Regions from separate parts of the Streptosporangium fragile genome, predicted to be linked through region 1. Evidence: riboswitches for the same ligand, from Rfam matches in the RefSeq annotation. Region 1 holds a riboswitch; each other region holds the start of a gene.

Evidence for each region. A riboswitch is a leader RNA that binds a small molecule or an ion and turns the genes downstream of it on or off. The one in region 1 is predicted to bind cyclic di-AMP.
Region 2: another riboswitch for cyclic di-AMP. It lies ahead of ABD841_RS19910 (hypothetical protein); the one in region 1 lies ahead of ABD841_RS00850 (C40 family peptidase).
Region 3: another riboswitch for cyclic di-AMP. It lies ahead of ABD841_RS25425 (D-alanyl-D-alanine carboxypeptidase family protein); the one in region 1 lies ahead of ABD841_RS00850 (C40 family peptidase).

The regions. Positions count from the first base shown of each region.
Region 1 is NZ_BAAAVI010000001.1:177,499-185,332, reverse strand. Features, by position in the region: gene ABD841_RS00870 (histone-like nucleoid-structuring protein Lsr2) at 1-119, opposite strand, end outside; gene ABD841_RS00865 (hypothetical protein) at 623-1,156, shown strand; gene ABD841_RS00860 (RDD family protein) at 1,398-2,480, opposite strand; gene ABD841_RS00855 (amino-acid N-acetyltransferase) at 2,688-3,356, opposite strand; cyclic di-AMP (ydaO/yuaA leader) riboswitch at 3,691-3,848, shown strand; gene ABD841_RS00850 (C40 family peptidase) at 3,854-4,903, shown strand; gene ABD841_RS00845 (LuxR C-terminal-related transcriptional regulator) at 5,083-5,316, opposite strand; gene lysX (bifunctional lysylphosphatidylglycerol synthetase/lysine--tRNA ligase LysX) at 6,237-7,739, opposite strand; gene ABD841_RS00835 (type III pantothenate kinase) at 7,798-7,834, opposite strand, start outside.
Region 2 is NZ_BAAAVI010000028.1:18,576-26,409, reverse strand. Features, by position in the region: gene ABD841_RS19930 (extracellular solute-binding protein) at 1-1,260, shown strand, start outside; gene ABD841_RS19925 (carbohydrate ABC transporter permease) at 1,257-2,201, shown strand; gene ABD841_RS19920 (carbohydrate ABC transporter permease) at 2,198-3,037, shown strand; gene ABD841_RS19915 (DUF4253 domain-containing protein) at 3,295-4,146, shown strand; cyclic di-AMP (ydaO/yuaA leader) riboswitch at 4,493-4,626, shown strand; gene ABD841_RS19910 (hypothetical protein) at 4,928-5,875, shown strand; gene ABD841_RS19905 (hypothetical protein) at 6,096-6,707, opposite strand; gene ABD841_RS19900 (alpha/beta fold hydrolase) at 6,961-7,821, shown strand.
Region 3 is NZ_BAAAVI010000042.1:9,323-17,156, forward strand. Features, by position in the region: gene ABD841_RS25410 (NB-ARC domain-containing protein) at 1-1,930, shown strand, start outside; gene ABD841_RS25415 (hypothetical protein) at 2,036-4,084, opposite strand; gene ABD841_RS25420 (hypothetical protein) at 4,507-4,674, shown strand; cyclic di-AMP (ydaO/yuaA leader) riboswitch at 4,964-5,111, shown strand; gene ABD841_RS25425 (D-alanyl-D-alanine carboxypeptidase family protein) at 5,122-6,216, shown strand; gene ABD841_RS25430 (pectate lyase family protein) at 6,993-7,834, shown strand, end outside.

The DNA of each region.
Region 1 (7,834 bases):
GCGTTAACGTCACTCAGGTCAATCTCATAGCTGGTGCCGTCAATCGCGAAGGCGACCGTCTCATTGGCCTCGCCCCCATCGAGGTCGTCGATGAGAATCTCCTGGATCTGCTTGGCCATCTACGCAATCCTTTCGCGGAGTATTGTTTGATTCGCCAGCTAAACATATACCCGCAATCGGGGGGCGGCAATTCCACCGGTCCGGCGATTCCCGGGGAACCGTGATCCGGAGTGGATCAGCTCTTCTGCGGCCCGGTCACGCCGGACCGTTTTGCCGGGCGCCGGGCGGCCGCTTCACTGCGAAGTAGCTTGACCACTCCGAAGATGAAGGCCCCTCCGACGACCGCGGGGGGTATCAACGCGGACAATACGTCGTACATTCGTCCTCGCTCCGCACCGTGGATGTCTTTGTGGGGACCATGGAAATGTGGCGGCGACTCCCGGCGCGCGGACCGCGCGCCCGAAGGACCCGGTCGCGCCCACCATGACCATAGCGCCACCGAGTGGCGGCGCGCGGCACAGGGGCGGCCATGTCTGCCACTGTCTAGCTTAATGCTTCTCTCCAGCCGCCTTACCGGTTGCAGTACGTAAAGCCGTGGGGAAAAAACCGACAGGGTGATCAAGTGATCATCGTCGTCTCCGGAAAACCAATGGCAGGCCGGGAGCCGGCTCGCGGGAGCATCGGCCCCCCAGCCACGAAAGCCCTGGTGAAGGGGCTGTCGGGCGGGCCGGACGACGCACGGTCACGGAGCCGGAGATCTCTGCTGACGGGTTCATCACGACAATGCCCACCGTCGGCTTTGAACACCCGGGTAGAGGCCGGCCCGCTTCATCACGCCGGCGACGCGATGAGGGCGAGCGCGTGGAACAAGACGGATCTTCAACGCTTTCTTGCCAAGAGTACGACCCTCTCCGGCACCGAGTACATAGTCGTAGGCCTTATAACCACCAAAGGCGATGCGGACTTCCAGACAACCCCGGCAACACCACGGACCCCGCACCGGATCCCTAAGAAGAACTCCGCCGGCTGCCCGGAAGGCGCCGGAGAAGCGGCGGAAGGGTTAGAAGAATCCTCGCGAAGAGGCGCGAAGATGGCCTCGGGAGGACGCGGCCGACCGGCGGCGCAGCCATTCGCCGAGTGGCACGTGAACCCCTGACGGCGTCGATCCGGCATTGACATCTCATACCTCGGGTGGTCCGCCGGTGGGCCCGGCGGCTGATTCTCGGCCGGTCGCCGCCGCGACCTTCCGGCGAGCCGGGAATGGGTTTGCGCCCGCACCGGCCCGTACCGGACGCCCGTTACCCGGCACCGTTACCGGCCGCCCCCGGGTGCACCCATTCTCACCGGCGCACGAAAAGGGGCCGGCGGTTCGACCGCCGGCCCCGTTTTTCGCCGAACTACTTGATCTTGACGACGACCGTCTCGGCCACCTTGTCGTGCAGCGCCTGCTGCAGGGGCCTGTCCCACAGCAGCCACAGCACGTTGACGAGGCCGAAGATGCTGACGACCCAGCTCAGGAACGGCACCCAGTTCAGGGCGTACGGACCGTAGAGCACGCCGGCGCGCTTCAGCGCGGCGCCGGAGGGCAGGCCGCCGGGCGGCAGGACAGCGCCGACGGGAACGACCTTGATGCCCATGACCATCTTGCCGACCGTCTGGCCGCCCTTGCCGAGCATGAAGAACTCGTAGGCGAAGCAGATTCCCGCGGCGAGCACCGCGGTGAGGATGGTGCCGATCGAGGTCGCGGCGGTGTACTCACCGGTCGACAGATCGTAGGTGCTGGACGCCAGGAAGAAGATGCCCAGGATGAGGCTGAGGATGAAGATCGGGATCGCCAGGATGACCCCGTCGATGATCCGCGCCACCAGACGCTGCCACCACTCCGCGAGGGGGGCGGGGGCACCGGGAGGACCGCCGTAGGCCTGGGCGTAGCCGGGCTGCTGGCCGTAGCCGGGCTGAGCCTGCTGCCCGTAACCCGGCTGGGCGGCCTGCTGCCCGTAACCCGGCTGGCCGTAGTCGGGCTGCCCGTACGACTGCTGCTGGCCGTAGTCGGCCTGCTGGCCGTACCCCTGCTGGCCATAGCCGGGCTGGGCGGCCTGCTGCCCGTAACCCGGCTGGGCGGCCTGCTGGCCGTAGCCGGGCTGAGCCTGCTGCCCGTAGCCGGGCTGCTGGCCGTACGCGCCCGTGGCGCCCTGCTGGCCGTAGCCGGGCTGCTGGCCGTACCCCTGCTGCCCGTAGCCGGGCTGGGCGGCCTGCTGGCCATAGCCGGGCTGGGCGGCCTGCTGCCCGTAACCCGGCTGGGCGGCCTGCTGGCCGTAGCCGGGCTGAGCCTGCTGCCCGTAGCCGGGCTGCTGCCCGTACCCCTGCTGCTGACCGTAACCGGGCTGCTGGCCGTACCCCTGCTGCCCGTAGCCGGGCTGGGCCTGACCGGGACCGGTGTTCGGCTGTGAGGCCTCCGACCGATATCCCACAACTGTCACATCGGGGTCGTGCTGACCGGGGGCTCGACCCACGTTGTGCTGTCCGTAATCCGGCTGTCCCGACGGTGTGCGATCGCGGTCGGGATCATCCTGTGGATACGGCGGCTGTCCGGTGCTCACCGCGTCACCTCACTTAGACTGCGCATGTGGCATATGTCAGACTCACATGCTTGCTGCTGCACAAGGTATCGAGATAGGTATCAACAGTCACCTTTCCGTTGAGTCAGCCCCACTGTCAGGAGAGTCCGGCTCGCGTGTCAGATGAAGCAGCATGCGGGTGTTTCCCAAGGTGTTGGGCTTGACGTGCTCCAGGTCGAGGAACTCGGCGACGCCTTCGTCGTACGACGCGAGAAGCTCCGCGTAGACCTCCGGTGAGACGGGCGTGCCCTGGATCTCCCGGAATCCGTGGCGGGCGAAGAAGTCGACCTCGAAGGTGAGGCAGAAGACCCGCCGCAGACCCAGTTCCACGGCGGTGCGGATGAGCGCCGAGACGATCCGGTGGCCGATCCCCATCCCCCGGCAGTCGGGGTCGACCGCGACGGTGCGGATCTCGGCGAGGTCCTCCCAGAGCACATGGAGCGCCCCGCAGCCGAGGACCCGCCCCGTCCCGTCGGTGGCGACCCAGAACTCCTGGATGTCCTCGTAGAGGGTGACGGTGGCCTTCTCCAGCAGGCGCGGGCCGGCCCCGCCGTAAGTGTCGACGAGCCGGCGGATGGCGCGGACGTCCGGGGTGCGGGCACGGCGGACGACGACCCCGGCGGCCCCCGGGCCGGACGGGGCCCGCTCCGCCTTCTCCCCCCCGGATCGAGAGGGCCGCTCCCCGCTCGCGACGGCGTCCGCGGCCACGACGGGGGAATGCTCCGCAACCTGGTCCATGACTGATCAGCGTACGTCCTCGGTGAACCTTAATTACGGCTCATCCTTAAACTTCCCCTCGCTACCGCCGGATGACCGTTCGCCGCCGGATTCCCCCACGACCCCCACGGATCACGAGTGTGTCGTATCTCATCTTCCGTCTCCCTTCGGACCTGCGACGACAGACGTCACACACGTCGCGCGAAAGAGAAAGGCAGCGTAATGGGCACGGGGACCTTGACATGACGTGATCCTTCCGTGACATTTCAGTTGCGCGAGCTCTACCAGGTTCGCAGTTCTGGTTGAGCAAGAACCTCCGGTGCACTAATGTCCGTGCTCGATGTCAGAGACGTGAAAGCCTGACCCGCCGAATCCCCCGCCCCCGGGGGAGCCGGGGACCCACCTTCTCCACGAAGTCCCCGGGGTGAATCCGGGTGCCACCGGCGCACCTGGTAGGGCTGCCTCCGGCCCGAACCCGTCAGCTAACCCGGTAGGCGGCCGAGGAGAGGAGCCTGTTGGTGAAGCGCACGCGCGGCCGCGGACAAGGACATGCGGGCCGTGACGCCCGCGGTCGAGAACGCACATCGCGCGGGCTCCGTCGCCGCATCGCGGTCATCGGGCTGGCCTTCGCCGCCCTGACCTTCGGCACCCCGCTCGTCGCGGCCACCGCCGACCCCCAGCCCAGCCTCCAGGAACTGGCCGACCAGGCCGAGAAGCTGCACAACGAGATCGGCATGCTCACCGAGCAGTACAACGGGGAGCGGGTCAAGCTCAAGCAGGCGCAGCGCGCCGCCGAAAGCGCCAAGAAGACCCTCGCGGTCAGCGAGTCCGAGCTGGAGGCCCGGCGCACCAAGGCCACCCTCCTGGCCCAGAGCAACTACATGTCGGGCGGTCTGAGCCCCGGTCTCGCCTTCAGCCAGGCGACCGACCCCGACGCCTTCCTCGACCAGGCCACCACCGCCTACGCCCTGCAACAGCAGCAGAGCGAGGAGGTCGCCCAGGTGGGCCGGGCGATCGAGGCCGCCCAGCAGGCGCAGGCCAGCGCCAAGGCCAGAACCGACGAGGTCGAGAAGCTCCTGGCCGACATCGACAAGAAGCGCACCAGGATCGAGCGCCTGGTCGCGCGGGTCGAGAGCAGCCTGTTCAGCGAGGTCCGGGAGCGGGCCGCCAGCGGCCGGGGCGCCCGGGTGAAGGTCGACGTGCCCATCCCGGGCAGCGGCAAGGCCGCCGAGGCCGCCCGCTGGGCACTCACCCAGCAGCTCAAGCCCTACGTCTGGGGCGCCGAGGGCCCCCACGGCTTCGACTGCTCCGGACTGGTCATGTGGGCCTACCAGAAGGTCGGCATCAGCCTGCCGCACTACACCGGTGACCAGTGGGCCGCCGGCACCCGCATCTCCAAAGACCAGCTACGCCCGGGCGACCTGGTCTTCTTCTACAACGACTTGCACCACGTGGGGATCTACATCGGCGGCGGCCTGATGGTCCACGCGCCGCGCACCGGTGACGTCATCCACATCGCCAGCATCGAGAACCGGCCCTTCGCCGGCGGCGTGCGCATCGCCGACTGATCCCGTCCGGGCGGGCGCGGCGGGGCCGCGTCAGGTCTTCGCCTCCGCACCGGAGTGCGACCGAGCGCGACTTCGGCTCCCGTGCGGACGGTCCGGGGCCTCCGCACGGCCCTGTCACGCCGCCTGGGCGGCGCGCGGGGACGGACGGCCGTCCGCCGGGGCCCCGGCGACGCGGATGTCTAGATGAGGCGGCGGCGGGCCGCCCAGGCCACGGCCTCGATCGCCGTGGCGACGCCGATGCGGTCGCAGATGCCCCTGAGCCTGCGCCTGACGGTCCGGCCGCTGATGTCGAGACGGCGCCCCACCCGGTCGACGGTGACGCCCTTGGCGAGCTCCGCCAGCAGCACGAGGTCATCGTCGCTGAGACTGATATCGCTCAGGCCCAGGGGGCTGTCGCCATGGCGCGAATCCACTTCCGGATATGCCATCTAGAGTCACTCCCCCCACTACAGGAATCCGGACGTGAAGACGCCGGGAATCAATACCGCCCGTCAGGAACGGTAAACGCCTCGTTCAAAGGTCGTCAAGTTCCGCCCTTCATGGGGCGCGCGCGCTATTGACATAGTACGTGCAACGTGAAGTACTCATGATATGTCAGCGCCTTTGTGGTTAAGTCGTGGCAACGCCGAGGCGCAGGCCCGCAACCGCCCGCCGGCTGCGGCAATCGGAGCCTTCACAGAACAAACTTTCGCCGGAGCCGTCGTCGCGGGGATCCCCGCAGGCCCACGGCGGGACGGGCACGGCCCCGCGGCATTTCCCCGGAAAAGACGATCTACTTCCGGCGCTCTTCGGCCGCCACGTCACCCGCCGGCTTGACGGTACCGGGGAAATCATCCTCCAATGGGAAGGCCACGCGAGCGCCTTTGCGGCATTCGGCGACTATCCCCGAGGGCCAACCGCCCCGCGGTATAGAGCACGGGTGAAATGCGGTTTTCGCGCCATGCGGTAACGCGACCGCAATTGGGCGGGGAGCCGGGAGCGCGGCGGGCGTCCTCGACCTCCCGGGTACGGCCCGCCCGCCCCTGGCTTCGCCGGCGCGCTGCGGACGGCGGAGAAGTCTCACCGTTACGATCCGCCGCCCCGGCTTGCCACCGGGCTCGTCCCTCAGGACGCGGAGTCGCGCGGAACGCCGATCCACAGCGGCGAGGTGCCGGGGCGTGGCCGGACGCGGCCGGCCCGCCCGGAGAGGTGCCGGGGCGTGGCCGGACACCGCCGGCCCGCCCGGAGAGGTGCCGGCGCCCGTGGCGGCGCCGGATCCGGCACCGGCCGGTCCGGCGCCGCCGTACCGGAGGAATTTCACCCGGGCGGGGTTCGGCGGCCCCGCCCGTGGGGCTCAGCCCGCCGGCTTGACCAGCGGGAACAGGATGGTCTCGCGGATGTTCTTACCGGTGAAGGCCATGATGAGCCGGTCGATGCCGAGCCCCATGCCACCGGTGGGCGGCATGGCGTACTCCAGCGCGGTGAGGAAGTCCTCGTCGAGCTGCATGGCTTCCGCGTCGCCGCCCGCGGCGAGCAGGGACTGCTCGGTGAGGCGGCGGCGCTGCTCGACCGGGTCGACCAGCTCCGAGTAGGCGGTGGCGAGCTCGGTGCCGAACCCGATCAGGTCCCACTTCTCGGTGAGGAGCGGGTTGTCGCGGTGCTGGCGGGTCAGCGGGGAGGTCTCCAGCGGGTAGTCCATGACGAACGTGGGCTGGACGAGCGTGTGCTCGACGAGGGCCTCGAAGATCTCCTGGACGAGCTTGCCCTGACCCCACTTGGGTTCCCAGTGGATCTCGCGTGCGTCCGCGAGCTTGCGGACCCGCTCCAGGGACGTCTCGGTCGTGATCTCCTCGCCCAGCGCCTCGGAGACCGACCCGTACAGGGTGATCCGCGGCCACTTCTCCAGACCCAGGTCGATCTCCCGGCCGTGGTGGTGGACCACGGAGTGGCCCAGGGCGGCCACGACCGCCTTCTGGATCATCCGCTGGGTCAGGTCCGCCATGTCGTTGTAGTCGAGGTACGTCCCGTACGCCTCGAGCATGGTGAACTCGGGGTTGTGGGTGGCGTCCGCGCCCTCGTTGCGGAAGTTGCGGTTGATCTCGAAGACCTTCTCGATGCCGCCGACCACGAGCCGCTTGAGGTAGAGCTCGATCGCGATGCGGAGGTAGAGCTCCATGTCGTAGGCGTTGATGTGGGTCTTGAAAGGCCGTGCCGCGGCTCCGCCGTGGATCGGCTGGAGCATCGGGGTCTCGACCTCCAGATAGCCCTCCTCGTACCAGAAGTCGCGCACGGCCCGCACCACGGCGCTGCGGGTGTAGGCCATCTTCCGGGCCTCGTCGTTGACGATGAGGTCGACGTAGCGCATGCGGACGCGCGCTTCGGGGTCGGTGAGGCCCGCGTGCTTCTCCGGCAGGGGACGCAGGCACTTGGAAGTGATCGCCCAGCGGTCGGCGAGGATGGACAGCTCGCCGCGGCGCGAGGTGATGACCTCGCCCTCGATGCCCACGTGGTCGCCGAGGTCGACGTCGCGCTTCCACGCGGCCAGGGACTCCTCGCCCACCTTGTCCAGGGAGATCATGATCTGGAGGTCGGCGGAGCCGTCGCGGATGGTGGCGAAGCAGAGCTTGCCGCCGGTCCTCGACAGCATGACGCGACCGGTGACGCCCACTTTGTCGCCGGTCGCGGTGTCAGCGGGGAGATCGGCGTATTTCTCGCGGATCTCGGCGTTGGTCGCGGTGCGCGGGAAGTTCACCGGGTAGGGGTCGACGCCTTCCGAGCGGAGTCGGTCGAGCTTGTCCCGGCGGACGCGCATCTGCTCCGGCAGATCCTCGACGGGGTTCGTCACTTCATCGGTCACAGTTCCAAAGGGTACCGATGTGGCGAACCCCGCGAGGTCGTCACGCTTTCGGCGGCCCTCAGGCCGTGTTGCGGTGGTAGATCAGGCGCAGGCCG
Region 2 (7,834 bases), on a different contig from region 1:
AAGATCCTGAACTGGGCCGCGGCGGGAGTGGCCCTGCTGGCCCTCGCCGCGTGCGCCCCGTCCACCGCTCCGGCCGCGAGCGGCGGCGACGAGAAGTCCGGGACCCTGCGGGTCTGGCTCTTCGACGAGCCGAACCGCGCCCCCAAGGAGAAGGTCGTGGGGGAGGCGATCAAGGAGTTCACCGCTGCCAACGCGGGTGTGCAGGTCGAGGTCACCTACATCCCGACGACGCCCGCCCGGCACGAGAAGTTCAAGGGCGCGTTCAACGACCCGGCGAGCGCTCCCGACGTCGCGGAGTACGGCAACACCGACCTCGCCGAGTACGCCGCCGCCGGCGGCTTCGCCGACCTCGGCGCCGACCTCGCGAGCTGGCCCGAGGGCAAGGACGTCAGCGCCGACCTGCTCACGTCCGCGACCGTCGACGGCAAGGTCTACGGCCTCCCGTGGTACATCGGCATCCGCGCGCTCTACTACCGCACCGACGTCTTCGAAGAACTCGGCCTCAAGCCTCCCACGACGATCGAGAGCCTGACCGAGGCCGCCCGGGAGATCCGCAAGAAGAAGCCCGACCTGTACGGCATCGCCGGCGGCGGCGAGTACACCTTCGGCGCGCTGCCCTTCGTCTGGGACGCCGGCGGCGACATCGAGAGCCTCGACAGCGCCGAGTCCCGCAAGGGCGTCAAGGCCTACACCGACCTGCTCAGCGACGACGTCTGCCCGCCGCAGGCGTGCGCGAGCCTCACCGGTGGCAAGACCGTCGAGCTGTTCGCCAGCGGCAAGGCCGCCATGGGCATCCTGGGCAACTTCAGCAGGTCCGCGGTGGACGCGGGCGCCGCGGCCGGCAAGTACGCGGTGGTGCCGCTGCCGGGCGCCAAGGAGGGCTCGATCGCCCCCGCCTTCTCCGGCGGCAACAACCTCGGCGTCATGAAGAACAGCAAGCACCGCTCGCTGGCGGTGAAGTTCCTCCAACTCCTGGGCGGCAAGGCCTACCAGGTCAAGATGTACGAGGCGATGGGCAACCTGCCCACCCTGACCTCCGCCCGGGACGAGCTCGCGGCCAAGGACTCCTTCCTCAAGCCGTTCCTCGACACCGTCGCGGCGGGCACCAAGTTCGTGCCGATCGACCCGGCCTGGGTGAAGATCGACAACCAGAAGGTCATCCCGACCATGCTGCAGAAGATCGCCACGAAGCAGGCCACCGTGGACGAGGCCACCACCGAGGCCGCCGCGGCGGTGAAGGCCGCCTTCGGCCGGTCATGACCACCGCCACCACCACGACGGCGGCGGGCCCGGAGACCACCCGGGCCCGCCCGGCGGCGCCGCGTGCCCGCGGCAGGCTGCGGCCGTGGCTCTACCTGCTGCCCGCCGCGGCCGTGCTGCTGCCGCTCTTCGGCTACCCGATCTACATGCTCGGCCTGCTCTCGGTCTTCGACTACCGGCAGGCCCAGGTCAGCGGGGGAGAGCCGACGAGGTTCATCGGCTTCGAGAACTACGCCACGCTCCTGGGCGACCAGCGTTTCTGGTCGGTGCTGGCGCAGACCGTGGTGTTCGCGGCGGCCCTGGTCGTCGCGACCCTGGCCGTCGGCGCGGCGCTCGCCGTGGTGCTGACCAAGGCGGGGCGGGTGCCGCGGCTGCTGCTCTCGCTGGCGGCCATGGCGGCCTGGGCCGCGCCCGCGATGACCGGCTCGACGGTCTGGATGTTCCTTTTCGACGCCGACCTGGGCCTGGTCAACCAGGTTCTCGGCATCGAGGGCTACAACTGGTTCTACGACAAGTGGGTCACCTTCGGGATCGTCGGCGCCACGGTCGTCTGGCACTCCTTCCCCTTCGTCATGGTGACGCTCTACGCGGGCATCCAGGCCATCCCCGGCTCCGTGCTGGAGGCGGCCGCGCTCGACGGCGCCTCGGCGTGGAGCTCGTTCTGGCGGATCATCGTGCCGATGCTGCGACCACTGATCACCATCGTGGTCATCCAGTCGATCATCTGGGACTTCAAGATCTTCACCCAGATCTATGTGATGACCAACGGCGGCGGCATCGCGGGCCAGAACTCCGTGCTTAACGTCTACGCGTACCAGACGGCCTTCGGCTCCTCGGAGTACGGGCTCGGCTCGGCGATCGGCGTCATCATGACGCTGATCCTGCTCGCGGTCACCCTGCTGTACATCCGTGCCCTCTACCGCAGCGGAGAGAAGCTGTGAGCAGATCCCGCCTGATCGCCAACACCGTGGCACTGGTCACGGCCTTCGTCACGTTCTTCCCGATCTACTGGATGGTGCTGTCCGCGCTCAAGCCCGCGGGCGAGATCCAGTCGCTCCAGGTGCGCCCGTGGACGCTGGCGCCGACCTTCGAGCACTTCCAGCGGGTGCTGGGCGGGGAGAACTTCGGCCGCTACTTTCTCAACAGCCTCGGCGTCGCCCTCAGCGTCGTCGTGCTCTCGGCGGTGGTCGCCTTCCTCGCCGCGGTGGCGGTGACCCGGTTCCGCTTCCGGTTCCGCACGACGGTGCTGATCATGTTCCTGGTGGCGCAGATGGTGCCGGTGGAGGCGCTCACCATCCCGCTGTTCTTCCTCGTCCGCGACATCGGCGCGGTGGTGCCCGGCGTGGGCCTCAACACCCTGGGCTCGCTCGTCCTGGTCCACCTGGCGTTCTCGCTGCCGTTCGCCGTCTGGATGATGCGCGGGTTCGTGGCGGCGGTGCCGGAGGCGCTGGAGGAAGCCGCGATGATCGACGGTGCGAGCCGGCAGGTCATCCTGTGGCGGATCCTGTTCCCCCTGGTCGCGCCCGGCCTGATCGCGACGAGCGTCTTCTCCTTCATCACCGCCTGGAACGACTTCATCTTCGCCAGGACCTTCATCATCTCGGCCAAGGACAACCAGACCCTGCCCGCGGCCCTGCTGGTCTTCTTCAAGCCCGACGAGAACGACTGGGGCGGCATCATGGCGGCCTCGACGCTGATGACCATCCCCGTACTGATCTTCTTCGTGGCCGTCCAGCGCAAGCTGGTGGCCGGGCTGGGCGGGGCGGTCAAGGACTGAGAACGAAGAGCGGCCGGAGCCGTCGCCGGGGAGGCGAGGCGGGGGTGCCCGGGAGGCGGCCGGAGGCCGTCGCCGGGGAGGCGAGGCGGGTGCCCCCGGGGGATGCCGGAGGCCGTCACCGGGAGGGCCGAAGCCAGGCGCCCGGGAGGCGGTTGAAGACGGGCGCCCAGGGGTTTCGTTCGTTTCTGTACCGATAAGTTTTGCCTGTACCAGGGCGGAACTGTCCCTCGGGACGCTTGACGGGACAAAATTGGTCCGTGGTCAGGATCGGATCGGTAGAGATGGACGATTGCGAGCGGGGGCACCTTCCGCCATTTCTGAGCCAGCTGTTCGCCGACGGGGGCGAGGGCCGACGGCTCTCCGTGGAGCTGCCGCCCGGTGACGTGGTCTGGCCCGATCCTGGTTACTCGCAGCTGTCGATCCGTGCCCGACCCGCCTTCTGGCTCAGCGACGTGGCGGTGTCCGGAGAGTACTGGGCCCTGCTGCGCGCCCAGCACGAGCACTCGGGCCTCTGGCCGGTGCTGCTGGAGGACTCCGTCCAGCCCTGGGCGGCCGGCCAGATCGCCCCGGACGCCGCCGCCGAGATCGACAACTACCACGCGGCGGCGTTCATGGCCGAGGTGTGGACCGACTGGGTCGCCAAGGCCCACGCCGACCAGGTCGACATCCTCGACCCCTTCGGCCCCCGCTGTCCGGGCCCGGCGCCGCCGGGCAAGCTTGTCGCCGACCCCGGCGTGGTCGCCGACTGGTACGCCCGGCTGGTGGCCGAGCGCCGGACCCCGCTGGGCCTGGTCGCCGTCGAGCGGAGCGCCGACGCGCTCGCCGTCATGGGCTGGCAGGGCGCCCTGAACCACAACGAGTGGATGGTTCCGCTGGCCGCCGTGGTGCGCAGCTGGGAGGAGAGGTTCGGGGCCCGGGTGGTCGGCATGGGGTTCAACACCCTCGACCTGAGCGTCGCCGCGCCGCCGACGACCTCGGAGCACGCCCTGCACGTCGCGGCCGAGCACTGGACGTTCTGCCCCGACAGCATCATCCAGGGCGCCGGCACCCTCATCGACTACGCCGAGCAGATCAAGGGCAGGAACGCCTGGTCGTTCTGGTGGGACTGATCACTGAGGCCGATCACCCGGCCGGGCCTTCCGCGGCGGGGTGTGCCGGGCCTCCCGCGGTAGAGGCGTATCGGGTCTCCCGTGGCGGGGTGTGCCGGGTCTCCCGCGGCGGGGCGTGCCGGGCCTCCCGCGGTACGGGTGTACCGGGGCTGCTCGCGGTGCCGAGGCGGCCGGCAGGGGCGACGCCGGCCACCCCCGGGGTGGGTGTTTCTTGGGGGTTGTAGGTAGATCTTCTGGGCTTTTCATGGGATTTGTTTTGCTTTGTCCCATTGTGCTGGGTAGTGTCCTGGTTGTTATCGGTTGGTGACCTGCCCTTCAACAGAAGGAGCGGCCGGCCGACGTCGAGTCCCGAGGGCCGCCAAGCCCGCGGGAGCCGGGGACCCACCTTCCCGGGGTGAATCCGCCGCGAGCGCGCGGCGGTAGGGCAACTCCACCGCCCGAACCCGTCAGCTAACCCGGTAGACGAGATGGAGAGGAGATCCCCCCATGGATCACCGCGTCACCATGTCGGCGCGTTCCGTGGCCGTGCCGGTCCCGTAGGCCGCACGCGCCGGTCCCCGGACCCGCATGTCCCGGTTCCCCGGATCTTGACGTGCAGGCTCCCGGACCTTCGCCCTCAGCTCGCCAGAACTTCACCCGAACCCTTCCGTCGCGCCTGATCGCGGTGCCTTCCCGCCCGTGCTTCGCGTAGCGCCTGGTTGATCCCGCTGCGCCTTTTCTCGTCGAGCGCGTCCTCGCCCGTGCCTCCGCCGTGTGCCGCACGTGGCCGCCCCGTTCCCTCGTGAAAGAGCTCGTTTTCCCCATGCGCTTCTTCTTCGCCCTGCACAAGAACCGTCTCGCCGCCGCGCTCCTCGTCGGCGCGAGCGTGCTGACCGCCACCGGTGTCGCCTCCGCGCTGCCCGCCTCCGCCACCCCCGCGGCCCGTACCGCCCCGGGAGCCGACAAGCCCGACGCCGCCTCCCAGACCGTCCTGCTCACCGGGTCGACCACGGCTTCCTACTTCTGGGACGACTCCTCCGGCCGCGCCGGTGACACCGGCCTGCCCGCGAGCGGCAAGCCGATGCAGAAGGGCATGGCCGCGAGCCCGAGCTGGCCCCTGTTCACCGAGGGCTACGTCATCTACAAGGGCAAGAAGGCCAAGTTCTTCGTCGGCGACCGCGGTCCCGGCGAGCCCTCCAGCCGGGGCGTCATGCTGGACCTCGACGCCAAGACCTTCGCGGATCTGACCGGCGGCACGTTCAACCCCAACACGCTCATGGTCAACGGCAACGGCGGCATGGGTCACATCAAGGTCCAGTACGTGATCACCAAGTGGGGCGACGGCGTGGGCAAGAAGAACCACCCGGTGGCCTTCTCCACCGGCGCCTGGGGCCGCAAGGACCGCAACCCGGCCGTCCCGCCGAAGCCCCTCGTCGCCAAGCCGGCCGAGCCGAAGAAGGCCGCGGAGCCGAAGAAGACCGAGGTCGTCGCGGAGCCGAAGAAGGCCGAGGAGGCCACGAAGGCCGAGGCCGTCGCCGGGCCGGCGGCGGGCTCGTCCAAGAACGTCGTGCTCACGGCGGACGTCAAGCGCGAGAAGGAAGCGCGTGACCTGGACGGCGCCGCCAACGCCGCCGCGAGCTCCTCCTCGGGCTCGAAGGGCACCGCCGCGGCGGTCCTGCTCATCGCCGTGGGCGGAGGCGCCCTCCTGCTCACCGGCCGTCGCCGCCGCCCCGGCCGCCGCCGCGCCTGACCGTCCCGCGGCGTCCCCGCGCGACTCCTCCGGGACGTTTCCCCCTGGCGTCCCCGCGCGGTCCCTCCGGGCGTTCCCCGCGACGTCCTCGGGGGACACCCTCGCACGACCCGGCCCCGGCGCTCCCGCGCCGGGGCCTTCGGCTGCCGGAACGTCGTCCGCCGGTGCTCGCCCCCGCCGCGCGGCGGATGGGGGCGCCGCCTCCGGCGCCGGGCGGTCGTCAGCGTTCGACGGCGGCGCGGAACCCCGGAAGCATCTCCTTGAACTCGGCGGCGCTGAAGTTCGGGCCGAGTATCACCCCGACCGTGCCGTCGTCGGCCCAGGCGCACATGCCGGTCTCGGAGCCGACGAGCTCCAGGCCGACGCAGCGGGCGTGGCCGCCGAACGGCCCCGCCGGGAGGTCGAAGGCGTGGTCGGGGGTGTCGCCCGCCAGGAACGTCTGGAGGGCGTGTTCAACGGTCGGCGCCTCCTGATCCCGGCTGATCCGCACGTCGTAGCCGGTGAAGATGAACCCCCTGGTCAAGGAGTGGCCCTTGGCCCGTTTGACCTCCTCGTACCGCACCTGCACCGCGTCCTCGACGGTGGCGCCCCGGACGTGGGGATGCCGGTCCAGTAGTTCCTCGCGGGTGAGGAACGGCCACATGCCGGTGAGTTTCACGGGCCCGGCCTTCTCGGGCGGCGGGAGCACCAGGCTGCGGCTGCCCTCCCGGGCGGGCGACGGGTCCGTGGTGCCCGACGCGCCGGTCCCGCATGCCGGCAGCGCGCCGATGAGCAGCGCCGCCACCACGGAGCCCCAGCGGCGCCCCGGCGACCCGCCGCGGGATCGCGACACCCGGCGGGAAGCCCCCGGTGCTGAGCCCGCGCTTCGCCTCCCGGGTGCGCGCGGAACGGAGAACGTGACCATGGGACCTTTCTTTGTGCCCGGGGTGTGCGGCAGGGGCATGACCCGAAGGGTAGCCGTGCCCCTGCCGTGTGCCGTCCCCCGCGCGGTTGACCGGCGCTCCTCCGGCCAGGTGACCCCACCCTTGCCCCGCCTCTGTACAGAATGAGATTCTGTTCCGCAGGACCGGCACGGTAGGAGGACCATGACTCTGCGAGCCTCGGCGAACGGCATCGAGATCGCCTACGACACCTTCGGCTCACCCGGAGGGCGTCCGCTTCTGCTGATCATGGGGCTGGGCTCCCAGATGATCCACTGGGACGAGGAGTTCTGCGGCCTCCTCGCCGATCGGGGGCACCACGTGGTGCGTTTCGACAACCGCGACATCGGCGAGAGCACGCATCTGCACGAGGCCGGGGTGCCCGCCCCGGGAGGCGACGGGCAGGTGCCGTACCTGCTCGACGACATGGCCGACGACAGCGCCGGGCTGCTCGACGCGCTCGGCTGGGACGCGGCCCATGTGGTCGGCGTCTCGATGGGCGGCATGATCGCCCAGTCGCTGGCGATCCGCCATCCGGGCCGTGTGCGCAGCCTCACCTCGATCATGTCCACCCCGAGCCCGCAGGCCGCCCCGCCGACCGACGCCGCGATGGCGGCGCTGATGTCGCCTCCCTCGCCCGACCGTGAGACCGCGATCCGGCGGACCCTGGCGACCTGGGAGGTCATCGGCTCGCCCGGCTACCCGCTCGACCGCGAGCGGCTCGTCAGGATCGCCGGGCTGAGCTACGACCGTTCCTACGACCCGGCGGGAACCGCCAGGCAGCTGGCCGCCATCATCTCCTCCGGAGACCGTGCCCCCGCGCTCAAGGGGCTCAGGGTGCCCGCCCTCGTGATGCACGGCGAGGACGACCAGCTCGTCCCGCTCTCCGGGGGGATCGCCACCGCGGAGGCGATCCCCGGGGCCAGGTTGGTCACCTTCCCCGGCATGGGGCACGATCTGCCCCGCGCCCTCTGGCCGCGGTTCGTCGACGAGATCGACGCGCTCACCGCCTCCGCCGGGCGGTGAGCCCCGGTACGGC
Region 3 (7,834 bases), on a different contig from region 1:
CAACCGGCTCCACGGTCATCGCGATCCCGCCGTCGCCGCGTGGACGGTCCGGAACGCCTCGGATGACCTGCCCGGGCCATGGCTGACGGCGCCGGGTCCCGTGCTCACGCCTACGACGGGAGCGTTGGAGGGCGTGCTCACCGACCACGGCGGCCGGGCGGTGCCGTCGGTGGCGGTCACCCCGGACGGGAGCCGGGTGGTCAGCGGCGGCGGCGACGGGACGATCCGGATCTGGGACCTGGACACCGGACGGCAGCGGGCCGCGCTGACCGGCCACACCGGCACGGTGAGTTCGGTGGCGGTCACCCCGGACGGGAGCCGGGTGGTCAGCGGCGGCGGCGACGGGACGATCCGGATCTGGGACCTGGAGACCGGACGGCAGCGGGCCATGCGGGCGGACCACGGCGGCTGGGTGTATTCGGTGGCGGTCACCCCGGACGGGAGCCGGGTGGTCAGCGGCGGTCACGGGCCGATATGGGTGTGGGACCTGCGAAGCGGGCGGCGGCGGGCCATGCGGGCGGACCACGGCGGCTGGGCGGTGCCGTCGGTGGCGGTCACCCCGGACGGGAGCCGGGTGGTCAGCAGCGGCGGCGACGGGACGATCCGGATCTGGGACCTGCGAAGCGGGCGGCAACGGGCCGTGCTGACCGGCCACACCGACGCGGTCGCGGTGGCGGTGACCCCCGACGGACGCCGGGCGATCAGCACGGGCGGCGACAGGACGGTGCGGGTCTGGGACCTGGACACCGGACGGCAGCAGGCCGCGCTGACCGGCCACACCGGCTGGGTGGGGCCGGTGGCGGTCACCCCCGACGGGCGCCTGGCGGTCAGCGGCGGCGGCGACAGGACGGTGCGGGTCTGGGACCTGGACACCGGACGGCAGCGGGCCACGCTGACCGGCCACACCGGCGAGGTGTGCTCGGTGACGGTCACCCCCGACGGACGCCGGGCGATCAGCGGCGGCAGCGACGGGACGATCCGGGTCTGGAACCTCGGAACCCGGCAGCGGCGGACCGTGTCCACCGGCCACACCGGCCGGGTGTATTCGGTGGCGGTCACCCCGGACGGGAACCGGGCGATCAGCGGCGGCGACGACGGGACGATCCGGATCTGGGACCTGGACACCCGGCGGCAGCGGGCCGTGCTGACCGATCGCGTCGGCTGGGTGCACACGGTGACCGTGACCCCGGACGGGAACCGGGTGGTCAGCGGTGACGGCGGAACGGTGCGGGTCTGGGACCTGGACACCGGACGGCAGCGGGCCACACTGACCGGCCACACCGGCTGGGTGCACGCGGTGGCGGTCACCCCCGACGGGCGCCGGGCGATCAGCGGCGGTGAGACGGTGCGGGTCTGGGATTTGGACACCGGACGGCAGCGGGCCGCGCTGACCGGCCACACCAGCGGGGTGTTCGCGGTGGCGGTGACCCCGGACGGGCGCCGGGTGGTCGTCGGGGGCCACGGGCCGATATGGGTGTGGGAGCTGGACACCGGACGGCAACGGGCCACACTGACCGGCCACACCGGCGCGGTGCACGCGATGACGGTCACCCCCGACGGGCGCCGGGCGATCAGCGGCGGCGACGACGGAACGGTCCGGGTCTGGGACCTGGACACCGGACGGCAGCGGGCCACACTGACCGGCCACACCGGCGCGGTGCACGCGGTGACCGTGACCCCCGACGGGCGCCGGGCGATCAGCGGCGGCGACGACGGAACGGTCCGGGTCTGGGACCTGGACACCGGACGGCAGGCGGCGGACTGGGCGGGAGAGTACCCGGTCGTGGCATGCGGCGTGGTGGCGGGCGGAACGCTCAAAGTCGTGGTGGGACAGCGGATAGGCCCGCCCTACCTGCTCGAACTCCACGATGCCCGCACCGGGGGCGGGGGTGAGAGCGACGGGAGGGAGCTCCGCCGCACGACTGAGTGACGTGTCCGGGGACGGACAGGAGGAGGTCACTCCACCGGCAGCCTCCGCGGGCGGTTCGGGGGACCACCCGCGGCGCTCGGCGGCGGCGTTTCGTGACGCGGGCGCTCACTGCCGGGACAGGGCACGGGTGATGCCGGTGGCGATGGTGGTGACCAGCACCCAGCCCGCGATCACCAGGCCGTAGGCGACCCACTGGGTGGCACCGGCGGGCTGGAATGCCTTCTCCTGCCCGAAGTCGATCAGCGGGAACAGCAGATCCAGAACGTAGACGACGGCGTTGAACGCGGGGCCCTCACCGGGTTTGGCCCGGGGCGGGCTGTTCACCGCGAACACGACGGCGCCGGCGACCAGCAGGGCCAGAAACCACAGGGCGGCGCGGACCGGGCGGTAACCGTACCCGACGGTGACATCCTGCAGCAGGCCCCAGGCGCGGGCGTACGGCGGGAGCCCGGCGCGGCGGCGTCGCTGTTTGACCAGCAGGACCGTACGGGCGTCGACGTCGTGGCCCAGCCGCCGGTAGGTGGTGGCGAGCTGCTCGTACGGCTGCGGCACGTATCCGTCCGGGCCGGACCGCAGCCAGGCCAGCCGTTCGGCGGCGGGCGGCATCGGGTCCAGGGCGTCGTAGGTCAGGCCGTCCTGGCGGCACGCTGGCCAGGTGGCGGGGTCATCACGGATCACGCCGATCCTGGCGTGCCGCAGGTCCACGACGCCCTCGGGGGCCTTCACCGGCCGCAGATCCAGCTCCCGGGCCTCCAGCTGCCAGGCCGCCAGCGCCCTGCCCCCGGGAGCGGACAGGGTGGCGCCGTTGAGGGACAGGCGCCGGCCGACGCGGGCGCCGGTCAGTGTGAGTTCGCCCTCGGCGGTGAAGCCGTGCCCGCATTCCAGGCCGCCGCCGATGCTCGCCCCGGCGGCGTCGAGTGCCCTGCCGCCGGGATTGGCCAGGTGGGCACCACCGAAGTCGGCGAACGTGCCGACATGCGCGTCGGCGAGCCGGACCTCGCCCTCCGCCCGGAAGCCTCCGGAGCACGACAGCCCGCCTCCGACCGTGACGCCGCCGGCGTCCAGGGCGATCCTGCCGGCCGGGCTCGAATCCGGCGTGGTCAGCTGTGCGCCGGTCAGGTTCAGCGACCCGGCGATACGCGCCTGCGACAGGTCCACCCGGCCGCACGCGGTGAGCTCGCGCGCCTCGAGGGTGCCCTCGACCTGGAGTTCGGCGGCCTGGAGCGCGTCCCCGCCGGGATGGGTCAGGGTGGCGCCGTCCAGGCTGAGCTCCCGATCGACCCGGGAGTTGGCCAGCCGTACGATGCCCGTCACGGTGAATCCACTGCCCAGGTACAGTCCGCCCTCGGCGGTGATGCGGGAACCGAGCAGGGCCATCCGACCGGGATGGGCGATCGTGCTTCCGGTGAAGCTGAACGGCCCGGTCACCCGGGTGTTGCGCGCTCTGACCATCCCGGTGACCCTCATCCACCGGCAGAAGACACTGCCGTCGGCGACCAGCCCGTCCAGCACGAGCGCCGGGCCGTCGGCCGGGGCGAAGCGCGCCTCATCCATGATCACAGTGCCGGTCACCCGGGCGTCGGACAGCCGGACCTGGCCCACGGCTCTCAGCCCGATCGCGGACAGGCCGCGGCCCGCCTGCAGCCGGTCGCAGTCGACCGCGCCGACCCGCGCGTGGCTCAGCGTGAGGCTTCCCGTCACCTGGGTTCCCCGCAGTTCCAGCAGGCCGGTGCAGACACAGGCCTCCAGCCGCAGGTGCCCGTCGATCTGCGCGTTGGATCCCGACAGACCCGGCAGATGAGAGCGTTTGAAGCTCAGCTGCGAACACCGGGCCCAGTACAGGCTCGGATCCCGCTCGAAGAAGCACGACAGGAACCGAGCCGAGTGACGGACCGTGGAGTAGGCGAGGTCCACCCGCTCGGTGATCCGGGCCCCCTTGAGCCTCATCGCCGGGATCCGGTGCGACCGCGGCGCCTCCTCGCTCATCAGCAGAGCGGCGATCACCCGGCCACGGACCGTCCGCTCCGCGCCCCAGGCAGCCCCCGCCGCCGGGTCGTCCTCTGCCGGATCCCCGGTCGTGAAGTCGACCTCCTCCCCGTGTGGAAAGGCCTCCCACACCCGGAGCTCGGCCTCGGACAGATCCTCAACACGCACGTCGTCCCCTCACCCGAACGCGGTCATTCCCTTGATCACCTATGCCATGTCGAGGATTACCATCCGGCGCTCCGTTGACGCCATCCTTACCATCGCGTTGGCGGCCCGGGTCGGCCCGCGCGGGGTAAGCCGTCACCGGGCGCGGGGTACGCGCCGCCGGCGGCTCCTCCGCTCCCCGAAGGACCGCGCACCGGCCGGGCGGGGAATCCGGGCGTGTTTCCGGCGCCCCGGGCGGCGTACGAGCCGCGTCGGCGCGGAGGGCCGGCGGCTGCGGCGGCCCCGCCGGGCGACCGCCGGTCAACGTCTCCCCTGTCCGGGCCGCGGCGCAGACGCGATCACCCCGCCTCGCCGGGCAACCCGCCCGCACGGAACCGTATCCTTGGAGCAGCCTCGCCTCTCATCCCACACAAGCGGTGATCTTCATGTACGAGATCGTCTCGGCTCTGGCGCCTCCCGCCATCGTCGCCACTGTCTTCCTGCTCGGCGTACGGGCGGTCCTGAAGCACGAGCGGGCGGACCGGGCGCGGGAAAGACGCCAGCCCGCCGGACCTCCCGTGAAGCTCGCGAAGGAGACCGGCTCCGAGGAGTAGGACGCCGGAAGGCGACGCCCGCTCCGGGCCCGTCGGAGGGGTACGCGGCCCGGAGCGGGCGATCCGTTCTCCGCGGTGGCGGGGCGACGCGGGGTTCGGGGGGATCAGGCCGGGCCGCCGGTCCCCGCGCACGACAAGACGCGGCACCTTTTGTCCCATTTGCGGATTTATGTGCGGTTATATTACTTTCTAGGGAATCGCGGCAGACGCAGGCACGACCATCCGGCCGCACCCGTTGCCGTTTCGTTGCCCGGACCGTGTGTCCCCGGCGGGCCCTTCCCGCCGGGACGGCGCACGGCCGCCGAATCCGCACCTCGCGGAGCCGGGGACCCATCCCTTCGGGGTGAATCGGAGCGCCAGCCCCCGAGCTGCGCCCCGTAGGGCACTTCCCAGCCCGAACCCGTCAGCTGACCCGGTAGGCGGCATGGAAGCAAGGACCAACCCATCATGCCCAAGCACCGGCTTGCCTCCTCCCCGAAGAACCGCCTGAACCTCTCCCCGGACCGCCCGGACTTCCCGGAGAACCGGCTGGGTCTCCCGAAGAACCGGCTGGGTCACGCACTCGTGGGCGCCGTCGTCGCCGTCGGTACCGTGGCCTCCGGTGCCGCCACCGCGCAAGCCGCCACCGTGCAGACCGGCGCCCCGCAGACCGGCGCCGCCACCGTGCAGACCGGCGCCCCGCAGACCGGCGCCGGGACGCTCCTCCCGCTGACCCCGCCCGCCGGCGGTGAGGCCGCCCGCAGCAAGGCACCGGCGGTGCTCGGACGCGCGGCCTATCTGGTCGACGCCTCGACGGGCGACGTCAGGCTCAGCAAGGGGGCCGACCGGCGAATGCCGGTGGCCAGCCTGACCAAGGTGATGACCGCATACATCGTGCTCAGGGAGGCTAGGCCGACGGACACGGTCACGATCACGCCGGAGGACGTGTGGTACGCACAGGCCGGTGGAGGCACCAGCGCGTACCTGCGCGTGGGAGACCGGCTCTCCGTCGAGGACCTCCTGTACGGCCTGATGCTTCCCTCGGGCGCGGACGCCGCCCACGCGCTGGCCCGCGCCTACGGTCCCGGGGTCGCCGGATTCACCGCGAAGATGAACGCCACCGCGCGCGAGCTCGGGATGCGCGACACCAGGTACCTCAACGCCGACGGGCTGCCCACCCCCGAGGGCGAGGGCTATTCCACCGCGCGGGACCAGACCCGGCTGGCCGAGATCGCGCTGCGCAACCCGGCCCTGGTGAAGATCACCTCCACCCGGCGCCACACGACCCCCAGGACAGCCGATCACCGCGCCTACACCTGGCACAACACCAACAAGCTGCTCGGCTCACCGGGCGCGCTCGGCCTGAAGACGGGTTTCACCCGCGCCGCGGGCTACAGCCTGGCCTTCGCCGCCGACAGCCACAACCACCGGCTGGTCGGCGTGATCCTCGGCGAGACGGTCTCCGGCCGGCGGTTCCAGACCGCCCGGGCACTCCTGGACTGGGCGGCGCGCGAGACGACGGCGGGCGACGGCCGCGGCGGGAGTGCCCGGAACCACCGGTGACGGGCGACGTCGGCGCGCTCCCGGGAGAGCCCGACGGCGCTGTCCGGCGGCCCGCGGAAGGTGCTGGTGATCTTGCCCTACGGCGTGCCGTGCGGCGTAGCCGATGAGTGCCTGCCCGCGTCGGCGAAGGCGTAGCCGGCGCCGGCGGGCACCCGCAACCCGCCCTCGGCCGCCTGCGGCAAGCGCGTCGAGGCGCCCGGCGGGGGGCGACGGCGACGCCGGCGCAGAGGGCGCTCACCGAACGGTCGAAGGCGGTGGGGCCGCCCGGCGGGGGCGCCACCCGCCCGCCGGGCCGTACCGCCCCGGCGACGGGGCCGCCCCGGGAAACCTCCGCGTGTTCGCGGGGAAATTTTCGCGTTACGTCCCACCCGGGCGGACGGGTTCTCACCTGGAAGAACGCGTTCCCGCCGGGCGGGTGGCCGGGCTGCCGCCCGGACGGGGACGAACTCGGCGCTTGACCCGTCCCTTACCGGGGGCGTACAAGTGCGAAAAGAGTTGGATAGCGCTTTCCCACCCTTCATCCCCGGGCGCCGCCCGGGACCCGTCCGCACGTGCTCCGGCGGAGGCCTGACCCTGTCCAAGGCCTGCGCCGGCGGTGGCGGACGGGCTCCGGCGACGCCCGGCGGACACCGTTCGCCAGGGCCTCCGGCCATGCCGGCACGTGACCGCGGAGCGCGGCCACGCCGACGTCACCGGTTCGGGCCCCGGCGCAAGGCCATGGTCCGACCGGGCCGGAGCACGGCCCGGTCGGCACTGACGGAACTGGAGGTTCCACGGTGCGCAGAAGGAAAGAGCTCCGCGCCAACTCACTGCTCGCCGCGCTCGCGGCGGCCCTCGCCGTCATGGTGCTCGGGGCGATGGCGCTGCTGGCGGTGCCCAGCGCGTTCGCCGCAACGCTGTTCGGCGACGATTTCGAGGACGGTAACGCCACGGGTTGGTCGAAGTCCGGGGGAAGCTGGTCGGTGGCCGCCGACGGCTCCCAGGTTTACCGGCAGTCCGGCACCGGCGCGGACGCCCGCGCGGTGGCCGGCGCCGGATGGTCGGACCAGGCGGTGCAGGCGCGGGTGAAGCCGACCGCGTTCAACGGCGCCGGCCGGCACGTCGCGGTGCTGGCCAGGGCGCAGAGCACCAGCAGTTACTACTTCCTCGGATTGAGCAACGCGGGTTCGGTCGTCCTGGGCAAGCGGACCAGCGGCGGCCCGACGACCCTCGCCTCGGCTCCGGCGACGGTGACCGCGGGCACGTGGTACACCCTCAGGCTGGAGGCGTTCGGCACGACGCTGCGCGGCTTCGTCAACAACGTCGAGGTCGTCACGGCGACGGACGCCACCTTCGCCTCCGGCAAGGTGGGCCTCTCCGGTTACTACGCGAGCGCCTCGTTCGACGACGTGCTGGTGACCGACGTCGGCGGGCCGAGCAACCCGCCGACCAGCCCCACGGTCACACCGCCGCCCACGGGTACCTGCCCCACCTCGGGTGCTCCCACCGGGTTCGCCTCGGTGAACGCCTGGGGCCAGAACGGCACCACGGGAGGCGCGGGTGGCCCGACCGTCGAGGTCGACACGGCGAGCGAGCTGATCTCCGCGATCGGCCAGAGCGGGCCCCTGAACATCTGCGT